Regions from separate parts of the Shewanella sp. Scap07 genome, predicted to be linked through region 1. Evidence: predicted binding sites of a transcription regulator. Region 1 holds the regulator's gene; each other region holds the start of a gene.
The links. Region 1 encodes sigma-54, which starts transcription at its own class of promoters, with help from an activator protein. Its sites were predicted from a motif close to GTTGGCACGNNNNTNGNNT; they were not measured.
Positions count from the first base shown of each region.

Region 2: a site for sigma-54 is predicted at 2,328-2,346, ahead of glnA (glutamate--ammonia ligase). Genes of this name have one in related genera too.
Region 3: a site for sigma-54 is predicted at 2,521-2,539, ahead of FLM48_RS09520 (YccF domain-containing protein). Genes of this name have one in related genera too.

Region 1 is NZ_CP041329.1:4,251,121-4,255,536, forward strand. It holds gene lptA (lipopolysaccharide transport periplasmic protein LptA) at 1-82, shown strand, start outside; gene lptB (LPS export ABC transporter ATP-binding protein) at 79-810, shown strand; gene FLM48_RS18725 (RNA polymerase factor sigma-54) at 941-2,422, shown strand; gene hpf (ribosome hibernation promoting factor) at 2,451-2,738, shown strand; gene ptsN (PTS IIA-like nitrogen regulatory protein PtsN) at 2,741-3,184, shown strand; gene rapZ (RNase adapter RapZ) at 3,181-4,035, shown strand; gene FLM48_RS18745 (HPr family phosphocarrier protein) at 4,022-4,297, shown strand.
Region 2 is NZ_CP041329.1:4,706,876-4,711,291, forward strand. It holds gene FLM48_RS20755 (hypothetical protein) at 1-13, shown strand, start outside; gene typA (translational GTPase TypA) at 237-2,060, opposite strand; gene glnA (glutamate--ammonia ligase) at 2,434-3,843, shown strand; gene FLM48_RS20770 (hypothetical protein) at 4,038-4,416, shown strand, end outside.
Region 3 is NZ_CP041329.1:2,171,130-2,175,545, reverse strand. It holds gene FLM48_RS09535 (mechanosensitive ion channel family protein) at 1-636, opposite strand, end outside; gene FLM48_RS09530 (hypothetical protein) at 1,101-1,274, shown strand; gene FLM48_RS09525 (pyridoxal-phosphate dependent enzyme) at 1,425-2,342, opposite strand; gene FLM48_RS09520 (YccF domain-containing protein) at 2,608-3,015, shown strand; gene FLM48_RS09515 (substrate-binding periplasmic protein) at 3,083-3,838, opposite strand; gene FLM48_RS09510 (PGPGW domain-containing protein) at 4,011-4,232, shown strand.

The DNA of each region.
Region 1 (4,416 bases):
TGACCGTGTCATTACGATTATCCAACCCGAAAACTACCAAGAGCTTGATGAACCTGAAAGCAAACCTCAGGAGCAACAATGACCGATAAAACGCTCAAAGCGGTCAATTTAGCCAAAAGCTACAAAAGCCGCGCTGTGGTTCAAGATGTGAGTTTAACCGTTAAAACTGGGCAGATCGTCGGCTTACTGGGCCCAAATGGTGCGGGTAAAACGACCACTTTCTACATGGTTGTTGGCTTAGTTCAGAGTGATAAAGGTCGTATCTTTATTGATGAAGACGATTTAACTTTAGATCCTATGCACCTGCGTGCGCGCAAAGGTATTGGTTACCTGCCACAAGAAGCCAGTATTTTCCGCAAGTTATCGGTTAGAGATAACATCATGGCCGTGCTGCAAACCCGTAAAGAGCTCAATACCGCACAGCGAGAAGAACAGTTAGAACATTTATTGGAAGAGTTCCACATTACTCACATTCGCGATAGCCAAGGTATGGCACTATCGGGCGGTGAAAGACGTCGAGTTGAGATTGCTCGGGCACTTGCGGCAAACCCGAAGTTTATCTTATTAGATGAACCGTTTGCGGGAGTCGATCCTATCTCGGTTATCGACATCAAAAAGATCATTGAGCAACTGAAAAACCGCGGCCTTGGTGTGTTAATTACTGACCACAATGTACGCGAAACACTCGATGTTTGTGAGCGAGCCTATATTGTGAGTCATGGCAATCTTATCGCTGAAGGCACACCCGCTGAAATCTTGGACAATCAACAAGTCCGTGCGGTGTACTTAGGTGAACAATTCAAGCTATAGTTAAACCATAGTGAGGGTGATGACTGTTGACAGTGTCATCACCTGATTAAATTTTGGGGATTAGAGAAACCCCATAAAAAACAAGCAAGCTTTCTCATTTTATAATTACAAAGAAGGGAATAGCAGTAAGATGAAAGCGTCACTCCAGCTCAAAATGGGTCAACAGCTCACCATGACTCCTCAGCTGCAACAGGCCATCCGCCTCCTGCAGCTGTCGTCATTGGAATTGCAGCAAGAGATCCAACAAGCATTAGAGTCCAACCCGCTATTAGAATTGGACGAAGAGCAAACCGACGCCAGCGATAGCAGCCAAGATGATAAAAATAGCGACACTGACGACTACAGCGCAACCACTGACAGCGCCAGCAATCAAGATAGCTCATCAGTAGAAACATCCGAGGCCCTCACCCAAGAATCAATGCCAGATGAACTGCCCGTTGATACCACGTGGGATGAGGTATATACCGCAGCCCCCAATGCCAGTTCTGGCGCAATGCGTGATGATGATATGCCCTTCCAAGGTGAAACCAGCGAAGGCTTGTATGAACATTTAGAGTGGCAAAAAAACCTCACGCCTTTTTCAGACAATGACAATGCCATCGCCACGGCTATTATTGACGCCATTGACGAGCGCGGCTATTTAACTCAAACCTGCGAAGATATTCTCGATGCCATGGGCGATCCGGAAATAGAACTCGATGAAGTTGAAGCGGTACTTAAACGCATTCAACACTTCGACCCTATTGGCGTGGCCGCCCGAGATTTAAGCGAGTGCTTGTCAATTCAGTTGGCACAGTTTAGCGAGAGTACCCCGCATATTGGCAATGCCAAGCTACTCATCAAAGAGCATTTAGATTTAATTGCTGGGCGAGACTTCCGCTTGCTGATGCGTAAAACTAAGCTCAAAGAAGATGATTTACGTGAAGCCATTGCATTGATCCAATCACTGAACCCTAGACCCGGGTTAACCGTTGCGCCTAACCGTGATGAGTATGTGATTCCGGATGTTACGGTCACTAAACAAAAAGGCCGCTGGGTGGTTGAACTCAACCCTGATTACATGCCAAAAATCAATGTCAATCAGCACTACGCATCTATGGCTCGTAGCACTAAAAACCAAGCCGATAGTCAATTTATTCGAGGTCACCTCCAAGAAGCGAAATGGTTCTTAAAAAGCCTTGAGAGTCGCAATGATACCTTGCTAAAGGTGGCTAACTGCATCGTTGATTTCCAACAAGGATTCTTCGAGTTTGGTGAAGAGGCCATGAAGCCAATGGTCCTCAACGATATTGCTGAAGCGGTAGAAATGCATGAATCGACCATATCACGAGTTACCACACAGAAGTATATGCACACCCCACGTGGCATTTTTGAACTAAAATACTTCTTTTCGAGTCATGTTGGCACAGATGATGGCGGCGAGTGCTCTTCGACAGCTATTCGCGCATTCATCAAGAAATTAGTGGCAGCAGAGAACCAGAAGAAACCACTAAGCGATAGCAAGATGGCACAGCTATTGGCTGAACAAGGAATAAAAGTGGCTAGACGGACCATTGCCAAGTATCGTGAGGCAATGCTTATACCACCGTCAAACCAACGTAAGAGTTTATGATCCGTTAATTGAACACTGGAGGACCTATATGCAAATTAATTTGACTGGACACCATGTAGAGATCACTGATTCATTGAGAACTTATGTTCAAGAAAAGTTCTCAAAGCTTGAACGCCATTTCGATCAGATCAATAATGTGCACGTTGTGTTGAATGTAGAAAAAATGCAACAGAAAGCTGAAGCCAAAGTTCACCTTTCCGGCGGTGAAGTGTTTGCCACTTCCCATAATGCAGATATGTATGCCGCCATTGACTCCCTGATAGATAAGCTCGATCGTCAGGTAATTAAACATAAAGAGAAGCTGACAAAACATTAACGATGGAACTAAGTACCATCCTGCGGCCGGAGTGCACGACCTGTGCCACACCGGGCAGTAAGAAAAAGGTACTGGAATTAATCAGCGATTTAGCTGCTGTCCAGTACCCTACCCTTTCCTCACAAGAGATTTTTGAAAGCCTATTGGCTAGAGAGAAGATGGGTAGCACAGGTATAGGTAACGGTATCGCCATTCCTCACGGTCGTCTGAGTAATATCGAATATCCTGTCGCAGTATTGGTCAAGTGTGCTGAGCCGATTGCGTTTGACTCAATCGACAATCAGCCAGTTGATATCTTATTTGCTTTACTGGTGCCCAGTGATCAGTGTGAACAACATTTAAGTACTTTATCCTGCATGGCTGAAAAACTTAATGATAAATTCATACTCAAACAGCTCAGAAAGTCCCATGATGAAGCAGAACTTTATCAGGTGATAACTCAATGAAACTCGTGATGGTATCCGGACGTTCCGGCTCAGGTAAATCAGTAGTACTTAGGGTACTTGAAGACTTAGGTTACTATTGTGTCGACAATTTACCTTTGCCACTGATGGACTCGCTGCTGGAGCAGCTGAAAGGCCGCAATGAACTGGTTGCCATCAGTGTTGATGTACGTAATATGCCAGAGCAAGATATCGAGCTGGAAAAGCAGCTTGCTAATTTGCCAGCAGACACCGAACTACTGAGCTTCTTTCTCGATGCCAGTGATGAAGTGTTGCTAAAACGCTACAGCGAAACTCGTCGCCTACACCCACTCTCCCATTCACAAGCATCACTAAAAGAAGCTATTGAGCTCGAAGGTAAATTACTCAGCCCTGTAGCCGACTTGGTCGATCATTATATCGATACCTCTAATCGCAATATTTATGATCTAAGTGATAGGGTGAGAGAGATCCTGCTTGGCACTGTCGACAAAGAGTTAGTTATCAACTTTGAATCATTTGGCTTCAAACATGGGATGCCGAGTGAAGCCGACTTTATGTTCGATGTGCGCTTTTTGCCAAACCCCCATTGGGAGCCGAACTTACGCCCGCTAACAGGGCTAGATGAACCGGTGCAGCAGTTTCTTGCACAGCAGCCGATGGTGAATAAGTTTATTTGGCAAATCGAGAATTTATTAGCAACTTGGCTACCGCACCTAGAGCGTAACAACCGCAGTTATTTAACTATTGCCATTGGCTGCACAGGCGGGCAACATCGTTCTGTGTATGTAACAGAGCAATTAGCTAAGTTATTTAATGACTCTAAGCACAATGTTAATGCTAGGCACCGTGAGCTCAACAATGGCAAAGCTTGAACGACAGCTCACCATCTGTAATCAACTGGGGCTGCACGCTCGCGCTGCAACAAAACTTGCGGTTTTGGCCTCCACATTTGATGCTGAAGTGACTTTAATCCAAGGTGAAAAACAAGCCTCTGCCGCCAGTGTATTAGGCTTGCTGATGCTAGAAAGTGGCAAAGGTAAATCCATTACCTTACTCAGTGAAGGTAAAGATGCCCAAGCCGCATTAGATGCGATTAGCGCCCTAATCGATGCTAAGTTTGACGAAGCGAATTAAACAATCACCGCATAATCTACAAATTACTCACTTAACTTTAATTTATCTCTACAGTGTCACAGTCTTGAGTTAACATAGCCTGTCGGCACAATTTTTGCGAGTAGGATCAAACACTCCTA
Region 2 (4,416 bases), 460 kb from region 1:
GACCCTTGGATAAGGTCGCCAAAATATCTATATTACCCCCCTCTCGTTCATGGAACAGCGCAATCGAAGAAGTAATCGAACCCGGTGCTGATGCAACTAGAAGTTTCAGTTTCAGGAGTGAAATCGTAAAGCGGCCATGGACGGACTATTTTGCGACAATAAAAAGCCCCGAATACTTAGGTATTCGGGGCTTTCGTGATGCTAAATGCGGTTGCACCAACTAGGTGCAAGGCAGATTATGCGTCTTTTGCAGCGCGACTAGCACGCTTACGATCATTTTCAGTTAGGTGACGCTTACGAACACGAATGTTCTCTGGCGTTACTTCTACTAACTCATCATCATCAATAAACTCAAGCGCTTGCTCAAGGGTCATTTGGATATGTGGAGTTAGTACTTGCGCTTCATCAGTACCTGATGCACGCATGTTAGTTAGCTGCTTACCTTTCAAGCAGTTAACAGTTAGATCGTTTGCACGAGCATGAATACCAATGACTTGGCCTTCATAAACTTCTGCAGCGTGACCAATCATCAGACGACCACGATCTTGTAGACCAAATAGTGCGAAGGTCAGTGCTTTACCTGTTGCGTTAGAGATCAACACGCCGTTTTGACGTTGACCAATATCGCCGCCTTTCACTGGACCATAATGGTCGAATGAATGGTAGATAAGACCAGTACCTGAAGTGGCGGTCATAAATTCAGTTTGGAAACCAATCAAGCCACGGCTTGGAATGATAAAGTCGATACGTACACGACCTTTACCATCAAGCTGCATGTCTTTCATGTCACCCTTACGCATACCTAATTTTTCAATTACGGTACCTTGATGCTCTTCTTCAACATCAACAGTTAGGGTTTCATATGGCTCACATTGCTCGCCATCAATCTCTTTTACGATAACTTCTGGACGTGATACTGCTAGCTCGTAGCCTTCACGACGCATGTTTTCAATCAAAATTGAAAGGTGAAGCTCACCACGACCTGAAACACGGAAACGGTCTGGGCTATCAGTTTCTTCAACACGCAGTGCTACGTTGTGCACTAGCTCCTGCTCTAGGCGCTCAAGGATATTACGTGAAGTCACGTACTTACCTTCTTTACCCGCAAATGGCGACGTGTTGACTTGGAAAGTCATGGTCAGAGTTGGCTCATCAACAGACAATGGTGGTAATGCTTCAACAGTAGTTGTTGCACACACAGTGTCTGAGATTTGTAGGCTACCAAGACCAGTAATTGCGACGATATCACCTGCGTTAGCTTCGCTAACTTCGTGACGGTCTAGACCCATGTAACCTAATACTTGGCCCATTTTACCGTTACGGGTTTTACCTTCAGCATCTACGATAGTCACTTGCTGGTTAGTTTTAACACTACCACGCTTGATACGACCTACACCGATAACACCCACGTATGAGTTGTAATCTAGCTGAGAAATCTGCATCTGGAAGTCACCTTCTGCATCAGCATCAGGAGAAGATACTTTCTCAACAATCGTTTCAAATAGTGGCGTCATGTCTTCGCCAGCATCATCTGGATCTAGCGTTGCAAAACCATTTAGTGCTGAAGCATAAACAATTGGGAAGTCCAACTGCTCATCAGTCGCGCCTAAGTTATCGAACAGATCGAATACTTGGTCGATAACCCAATCAGGGCGAGCGCCTGGACGGTCAATTTTGTTGATAACAACAATTGGCTTTAGGCCTTGGGCGAACGCTTTCTTAGTTACGAAGCGAGTTTGTGGCATTGGGCCGTCAACCGCATCAACCAGTAGCAATACGCTGTCTACCATAGACAGTACGCGCTCTACTTCACCACCGAAATCGGCGTGACCAGGGGTATCAACGATATTAATGCGGTAATCATTCCACTTGATGGCAGTGTTCTTTGCCAGAATCGTGATCCCACGTTCCTTTTCTAGATCGTTGGAATCCATCACCCGCTCAGCGGCCTCACCTCGAGTTTCAAGGGTTCCAGACTGTGCCAGCAACTTATCAACCAAGGTAGTTTTACCATGGTCAACGTGTGCAATAATGGCGATGTTACGTAAATTCTCTAACACGGATAGACCTCTTACCATCAAATATAGGGGGATTTGTAACAGCGTTAAGCATAGCTGTTGCAATAAAAAACGTGCCATTCTACTCTAGCTGGGCTCTCTCGCACAGGATTATTTTTTAGTCAGCTATGAATACCGCTATTGAGTCATCACTGCACCAGCATGGGGATCGCACCAATAACGTGCACCCATCGCACCATATTGGTGCGAAACAGCGTTTTTCATATCCCTTCAAAACACCATACACCTTTAAAAACATACACTTAAAATTTTGGCACAACTCTAGCTTTATAAAGTCCAGAATCGCGGTGAGCGCAATATTTAATTATAGATAAAGATAAAGGGCTTAGCCTTTACCCTACTCGGAGACTTAAGAATGTCAGCTGAATCAGTTTTACAACAACTCAAAGAATTAGAAGTTAAGTTTGTTGATCTACGCTTTACCGATACTCGCGGTAAAGAGCAGCACGTATCTATCCCAACTCACCAAGTTGATGCAGACTTCTTTGAAGACGGCAAAATGTTTGATGGTTCTTCTATCTCAGGATGGAAAGGCATTAACGAATCAGACATGGTACTAATGCCAGACCCAAGCAGCTTCGTATTAGATCCTTTTACAGCTGAAACTACGGCTAACATCCGTTGTGACATTCTAGAACCAGGTACTATGACTGGTTATAACCGTGACCCACGCTCAATCGCTAAGAAAGCGGAAGAGTACATGCGTTCAACAGGTATTGCTGACACTGTATTAATTGGTCCAGAGCCAGAATTCTTCCTATTTGACGACGTTAAGTACGGCGCAGACATGTCTGGCTGTTTCTACAAAGTTGATGCTGAAGAAGCAGCATGGAACTCAGGCACTAGCTACGAAGATGGCAACACAGGTCACCGTCCAGGCGTTAAAGGCGGTTACTTCCCAGTAGCACCAGTTGATTCTTCACAAGATCTGCGTAGTGCAATGTGTCTTGTACTTGAAGAGATGGGTCAAGTTGTTGAAGCGCATCACCACGAAGTGGCGACTGCGGGTCAAAACGAAATCGCAACTCGCTTCAACACGCTAACTTTGAAAGCGGATGAAGTACAAGTACTTAAGTATGTAATTCACAACGTTGCACACGCATACGGCAAAACAGCGACCTTCATGCCTAAGCCTGTTGTTGGTGATAACGGTAGTGGTATGCACGTTCACCAATCACTCGCTAAAGACGGTGTTAACCTGTTTGCGGGTGATAAGTATGGTGGTCTATCTGAAACGGCACTTTACTACATCGGTGGTGTGATTAAGCATGCTCGTGCAATCAATGCTTTCTCTAACCCAGCTACTAACTCTTACAAGCGTCTAATTCCACACTTTGAAGCGCCTGTAATGCTAGCTTACTCTGCACGTAACCGTAGTGCTTCAATCCGTATCCCAGTAGTACCAAGTGCAAAAGCACGTCGTATTGAGCTACGTTTTGGTGACCCAATGGCTAACCCATACTTGGCATTCTCTGCCATGCTAATGGCTGGCCTTGACGGTATTCAGAACAAGATCCACCCAGGTGAAGCAATGGATAAAGATCTTTATGATCTTCCAGCTGAAGAAGCTGCTGAAATCCCAACAGTTGCGACTTCACTAGAAAATGCACTTGAGTGTCTAGATGCTGACCGTGAGTTCCTAACTAAGGGCGGCGTATTTAACGATGACTTCATTGATTCATACATCAAGCTTAAGTCTGAAGATGTTGAGCGTGTAAATAACACGACTCACCCAGTAGAATTTGACATGTATTACAGCTTGTAATCTGTCAATTACTACCCTTTAAAAGCCGCCGCTTAGGCGGCTTTTTATTGCTAAAATTCAATCAATTACCATAACTGTCATATCCCCTGTCATATGACATTTGCCTGCCTGTCATAAACTTGTCGGCGATTACTGCTCCCCAAAGTGGTTAACTTGCGTTCAACCTAATCAACTGGCAACATCGGGAGCAACACATGGACAATTTAGTATCCACTCACCCTATGGACACGCAAACGGACAAAGTCACCTTAGCTAATGGTTACTGGTTTTATTTTAATGATGAAGATCGCCACTTCGCCGTCCACGGCTCGGGTTATTCGGGTAAAGAAACCGTTTATCTCAATGATGAGTTAGTGTCATCCACTCGTAACTACCGCACTGTGAGTCGCCATCAATTTGAAATTGGCAGCGATCGCTACCGTGTCGAATATCATGTCACCAGTATTTTACGTGGCGAGATCAACTGCTCACTGTATAAGAATGGACGTTGCTTACACCGCGAAACGAAAGCTTACTCTCCCGGCAGCACCAAAGATGCACTAAAAAAATTGGGTCTATTTTTCATTGGTGGCA
Region 3 (4,416 bases), 2.1 Mb from region 1:
GAGGTAGCACAGGATCAGTGACCATTCCCACAAGTTAATTTTAAAGAGTCGGCCTTCAGGAATATTATCGACAAACCATTCGACAACCGGCCCGTAGCCAAGTTGGTCATATAAGTTAGGGACCTTGGCAACAGTGGCGTTAGATATTTTCCAGATGGAGCCACCTTTTGATGGTACTCGTTGTAGTAGTAAGGTGATGTGGCCACTGTTGATGGCTATTCGGCCAAAGGCATCTCGGTAAGCTGGCAGGTTATCGTTAGCGACACCCTGCGGCGTATCATTGACGTCTTCGAGTTCTATCCATAAGTTGCGGTCGATAATGGCTTGCAGTTTTTTGGCATACTGCGGGCCTTTATCTTTTGACATGTTGTCTGGAAGGTAACGTAAGTCAAGATACTCAGCGGCCAACTCAAAGTCTTGCTCGTAGGCGGCGTTAGTGAAACCGGCTAACGTGCCCCGCGGCGTGTCACGTTGCAGCTCGTCTTGATACTGATAGCGTTGATGTACCGCCAAATCAGGCTCATCAGCGGCCTCTTGCAACGTATTGACTAATCCCGGTGGGTTGGCAGCCCAAATTGGCAGTGCCAAAATGGTGAAACAGATACCCAGCAGATATTTGACTATAGTAGCGCGCATAGTAGGTTGTCTTCCCTTAACAAACTTGTGTAAATTCTAACACCTATACAAAAAAACAACATAATTAGTGCTGATAAATTTTTGTCATGTCGATAAAGGGATTTTGCAACGAAATTGATTGACTAAGTTTTAGCCAAGGTTATAATGGCGGCGATTTTAGTTATATCCACTTGTAGATCTGTGCACCTGTTTGTTTGACTCGTTAATGTTCGTCACACCGTAAACACTCACAATTTTCTCTCGTCATATCACTGTCATATCCCTGTGCTTAACTTCGTGCATCTAGTATGTGCGAGCGCTTAGATACAATTTCTAACACAAAGCTCAAGCAAGGTACTTGATAAGGAATGAAAAGCTGGGTAGTCTCAAATCGAACAACTCATCTTTTGCAACAAAAGCTAAGGATAAATTATTAATAAATTTCAACTACTAACAAGTAGTTTCGTTAAAAAGGAGTATGGCCAATGTCGTACACAGTAAATGGTCACGAGATCACAGTAAACTTTCCAGTAGACTCTATTTCAGTTAACAAGTCTTCGATAGCGTTCACAGACAGCGCCGGTAAAAATAAGCAAACCTTTACCAAGCGTACTGAAGCTTTGAAGTTCATGAAATGGTTATTAAATAGCAACAAGTAACATCGAAAATTACGCTAGCAAATACAGCTCCTCTCACTTGTATTTGAGCCTGCACTTTACAGGCAAGGTTGGACTAACACCGGTTAGCAACTGCTAGATATCATTTGGTTTAGGCAGTATCACTTTCACAGATACGCCTAACCAAATGACTTAATTCCCATCAAACTTTCTCTTATACCGTGGCAACATGGTTTCATTGCCCAACAACCCACCTTGATGCAAGTAAAGCATAGGTTCATCGCTCGATTGTTGTAGGTACTGTTTGCACATCATCCACCCCAGTGGGTCATACAATAATTCAAACTCTATTCCTGACTGATTGAGCTCAAGCCAATGCTGGTAGAACTCGTGATATAGCTTGCCAAAGTGATAACGCTTGGGGGGAGTAATGATTTGTGGATGATCGTTACAATCCGATGAAAGCTCGTAAAACTGGCTAGTTAAATAATCATCACCGCCGACAACCGCGCAAGTTAACACCTTAATCGATTCATCTAGCTGCGCGAAACTGCGGGTTAAAAACAGCGCGGTTGTACCGGTACCCGACGGTAAAAACACATTAAGCTGACTCAGTTGTTGTTGCTGTTTCCAATCAACGATTTCACGCGCTAATTGAAACAAACCATATTCAGCGTATTCGCAACGTCCACCTTCAGGCACATAAAGAACCGTGTCATCACCGGCTACATGACGCTCGATATAATCTCGCGTACTTAAATCATTGCGATCATCTTGCTGGCTCAAATCAATCACATTAGCACCATGGGCAATGGCGGCGGCATAGTTTCCCGCAGGCTGCTTTAAAATTTGCTTTGCAATATGATCAACATAGAAGTCCAGCTGCCAACCGCGCATCTTTGCGAGTACCGCCATTGAATACAAAGAGTTGGCCTGCGGTGATCCATAACCCACAAGTTTACTAACCTGGGTATACGGCTGCGCTAAAAAATAGGCAAATTTGCGCGCCTTGTTGCCCGAAAAGGCCGGATGCAACTGATCATCTCGTTTTACAAAAACATCAAAACCCGCAATGGTGACCTTATCGACAGGCGTGTGGCTAAGTTGCATCAATGCCTCATTCATCAAAATTTAAATTCCAGTGTAAACCAACTTGATGGCACTCGACTAACTCGTGCGTCATTTTCGCTAACAAGATCAAACTGGTGGGAGTGACTAACCTTTAGTAATACTCGCCACCCACCCAACAACACCATAATAAAAAACCATTAAATTCAACAACTAAAAAGTTGGCATACTACTCGCATAGACTCAAGTGTTATTCGTGATAGTTTAACGCAACAATAATAATAGTCAGGAATTTAGGAGTATAACAATGGCTGTTTTACGCTTGATATTTAACATTGCATGGTTTGTGCTTGGTGGCTTTGTGATGGGGCTTGCTTGGTGGTTGGCAGGCATACTTTGTTTTATTTCAATTATTGGTATTCCTTTTGGCCGTGCGTGCTTTGTTATTGGTGAAATGACTTTTTGGCCATTTGGTCAAGAAAGCCAAAACCGTCGTCACCTAACCGGTGTGGATGATCTTGGTACTGGTCCGCTGGGTATGATTGGTAATATTGCCTGGTTCTTATTATTTGGAATTTGGTTAGCCATCGGTCATATCGCCCATGCTCTGGCTTGTTTTGTAACCATAATTGGCATTCCATTTGGCATCCAACATCTCAAGCTTGCGCTACTGTCACTGACTCCTATCGGTCAAACGGTAACCGCTAAAGCGTAAGGGCATTGCCCCGGTCACTCAAACTACAATAGCAGCCAGTCGCTTGCGCTGGCTGCAAGCAACTTAGCTATTGGTAACGACTAAAGTACTCAGCAAGCACCTTATCTGCATCAATCTTTTTTAGGCCTTTATCGTAGATATCACGCCAATACTGACCTTGCTCAGAATCAATAAAGGCAATGTGTAAGCTAATCCGCGCCAGCGACTTTTTATTAACCTGCAATTTAGTGGCTAATGGCTTAAGGTGTGGTTGCGCCAACAGATGCATAAACACCTGACGGTCTATCACAGCGGCATCAATCCGGCCTGTGGCGACCTTCTTGACGTTATGCTCATCAGATGTCACCTCTTCAACTTTTTGCAATCCATTAGCAATCGCAATGTCCAGCTCAGGGGTGTTGATGTAATCTTTTACAGTGCCTATGCGGTACTGCTGCAGGTCACTGACTTTGCTCCAACTGATGGGGTCTAATGGCCTTTCAATTATGACTAATTCACTGTGACCACTGACTTTGGAAAACAGTACTTTGTCATTTGGGTGCAGATACTCTGGAAAATAACCTGCATATTGACTGCCCTGCATATGAGGTAACCTCACTGCCCGGCTCCACGGGTAGAAATCAACTTCTAAATCATGCCCCATGGCTTGCAACGCCGCCCTAGCTACAGCCACACTCCCGCCTTGTTGCGGCAGCTTCTCAGCACAATATGGCGGCCAATGTAAGGTCGATAAATGTAAGGTCGCTGCGTTGCTAACTTGCACATTCAGCCAACAAAGCGCGATTAGCCCACACCAGCGAATACCTTGGCAGATATGATTCAAACAATGCCTCCTAGCCCAGCAGCATCAATTGCGCTGCATCATAGATTCCTGCCATTGATTATAGTCGTTTCACAGATTGTTCAATATTTATCCTTTGTTACAAAAGCCAACTAGCCAAGTACAGCAACAAAATGGCATGCTGAATTTAAGCTACAACAATAGGTGCAAACAGATGTTAAGAAAAACCATGGTGACAATCATAGGCGGATTAACCACTGCATTAGGTGTCGTTTTTATTTTGCTACCGGGGCCAGCCTGGTTACTGCTGCCCATTGGTTTGGCCATTTTGAGTTTAGAATACCCTTGGGCGAAGCGATATTTGCGGATAAGTCAGCGGAAAATGTCGCAATCAGCGGCTTGGATGGACAAAAAGATCAGAATGATGCGCAATTAAAATGTTAGCGTAACAACTGCAACCCACATCAAGATCACACTTTTAATTTTGTTTGTGAACTCAAGCAGAACACTATCCTATTAGTTATTGATTTTCAGCGATAAATGTCACATTTATATAATCCAGTTTAGCGATAGTCCTAATCTAAACAACGCGTTATACCCAAGCTAAAACACACATTAAT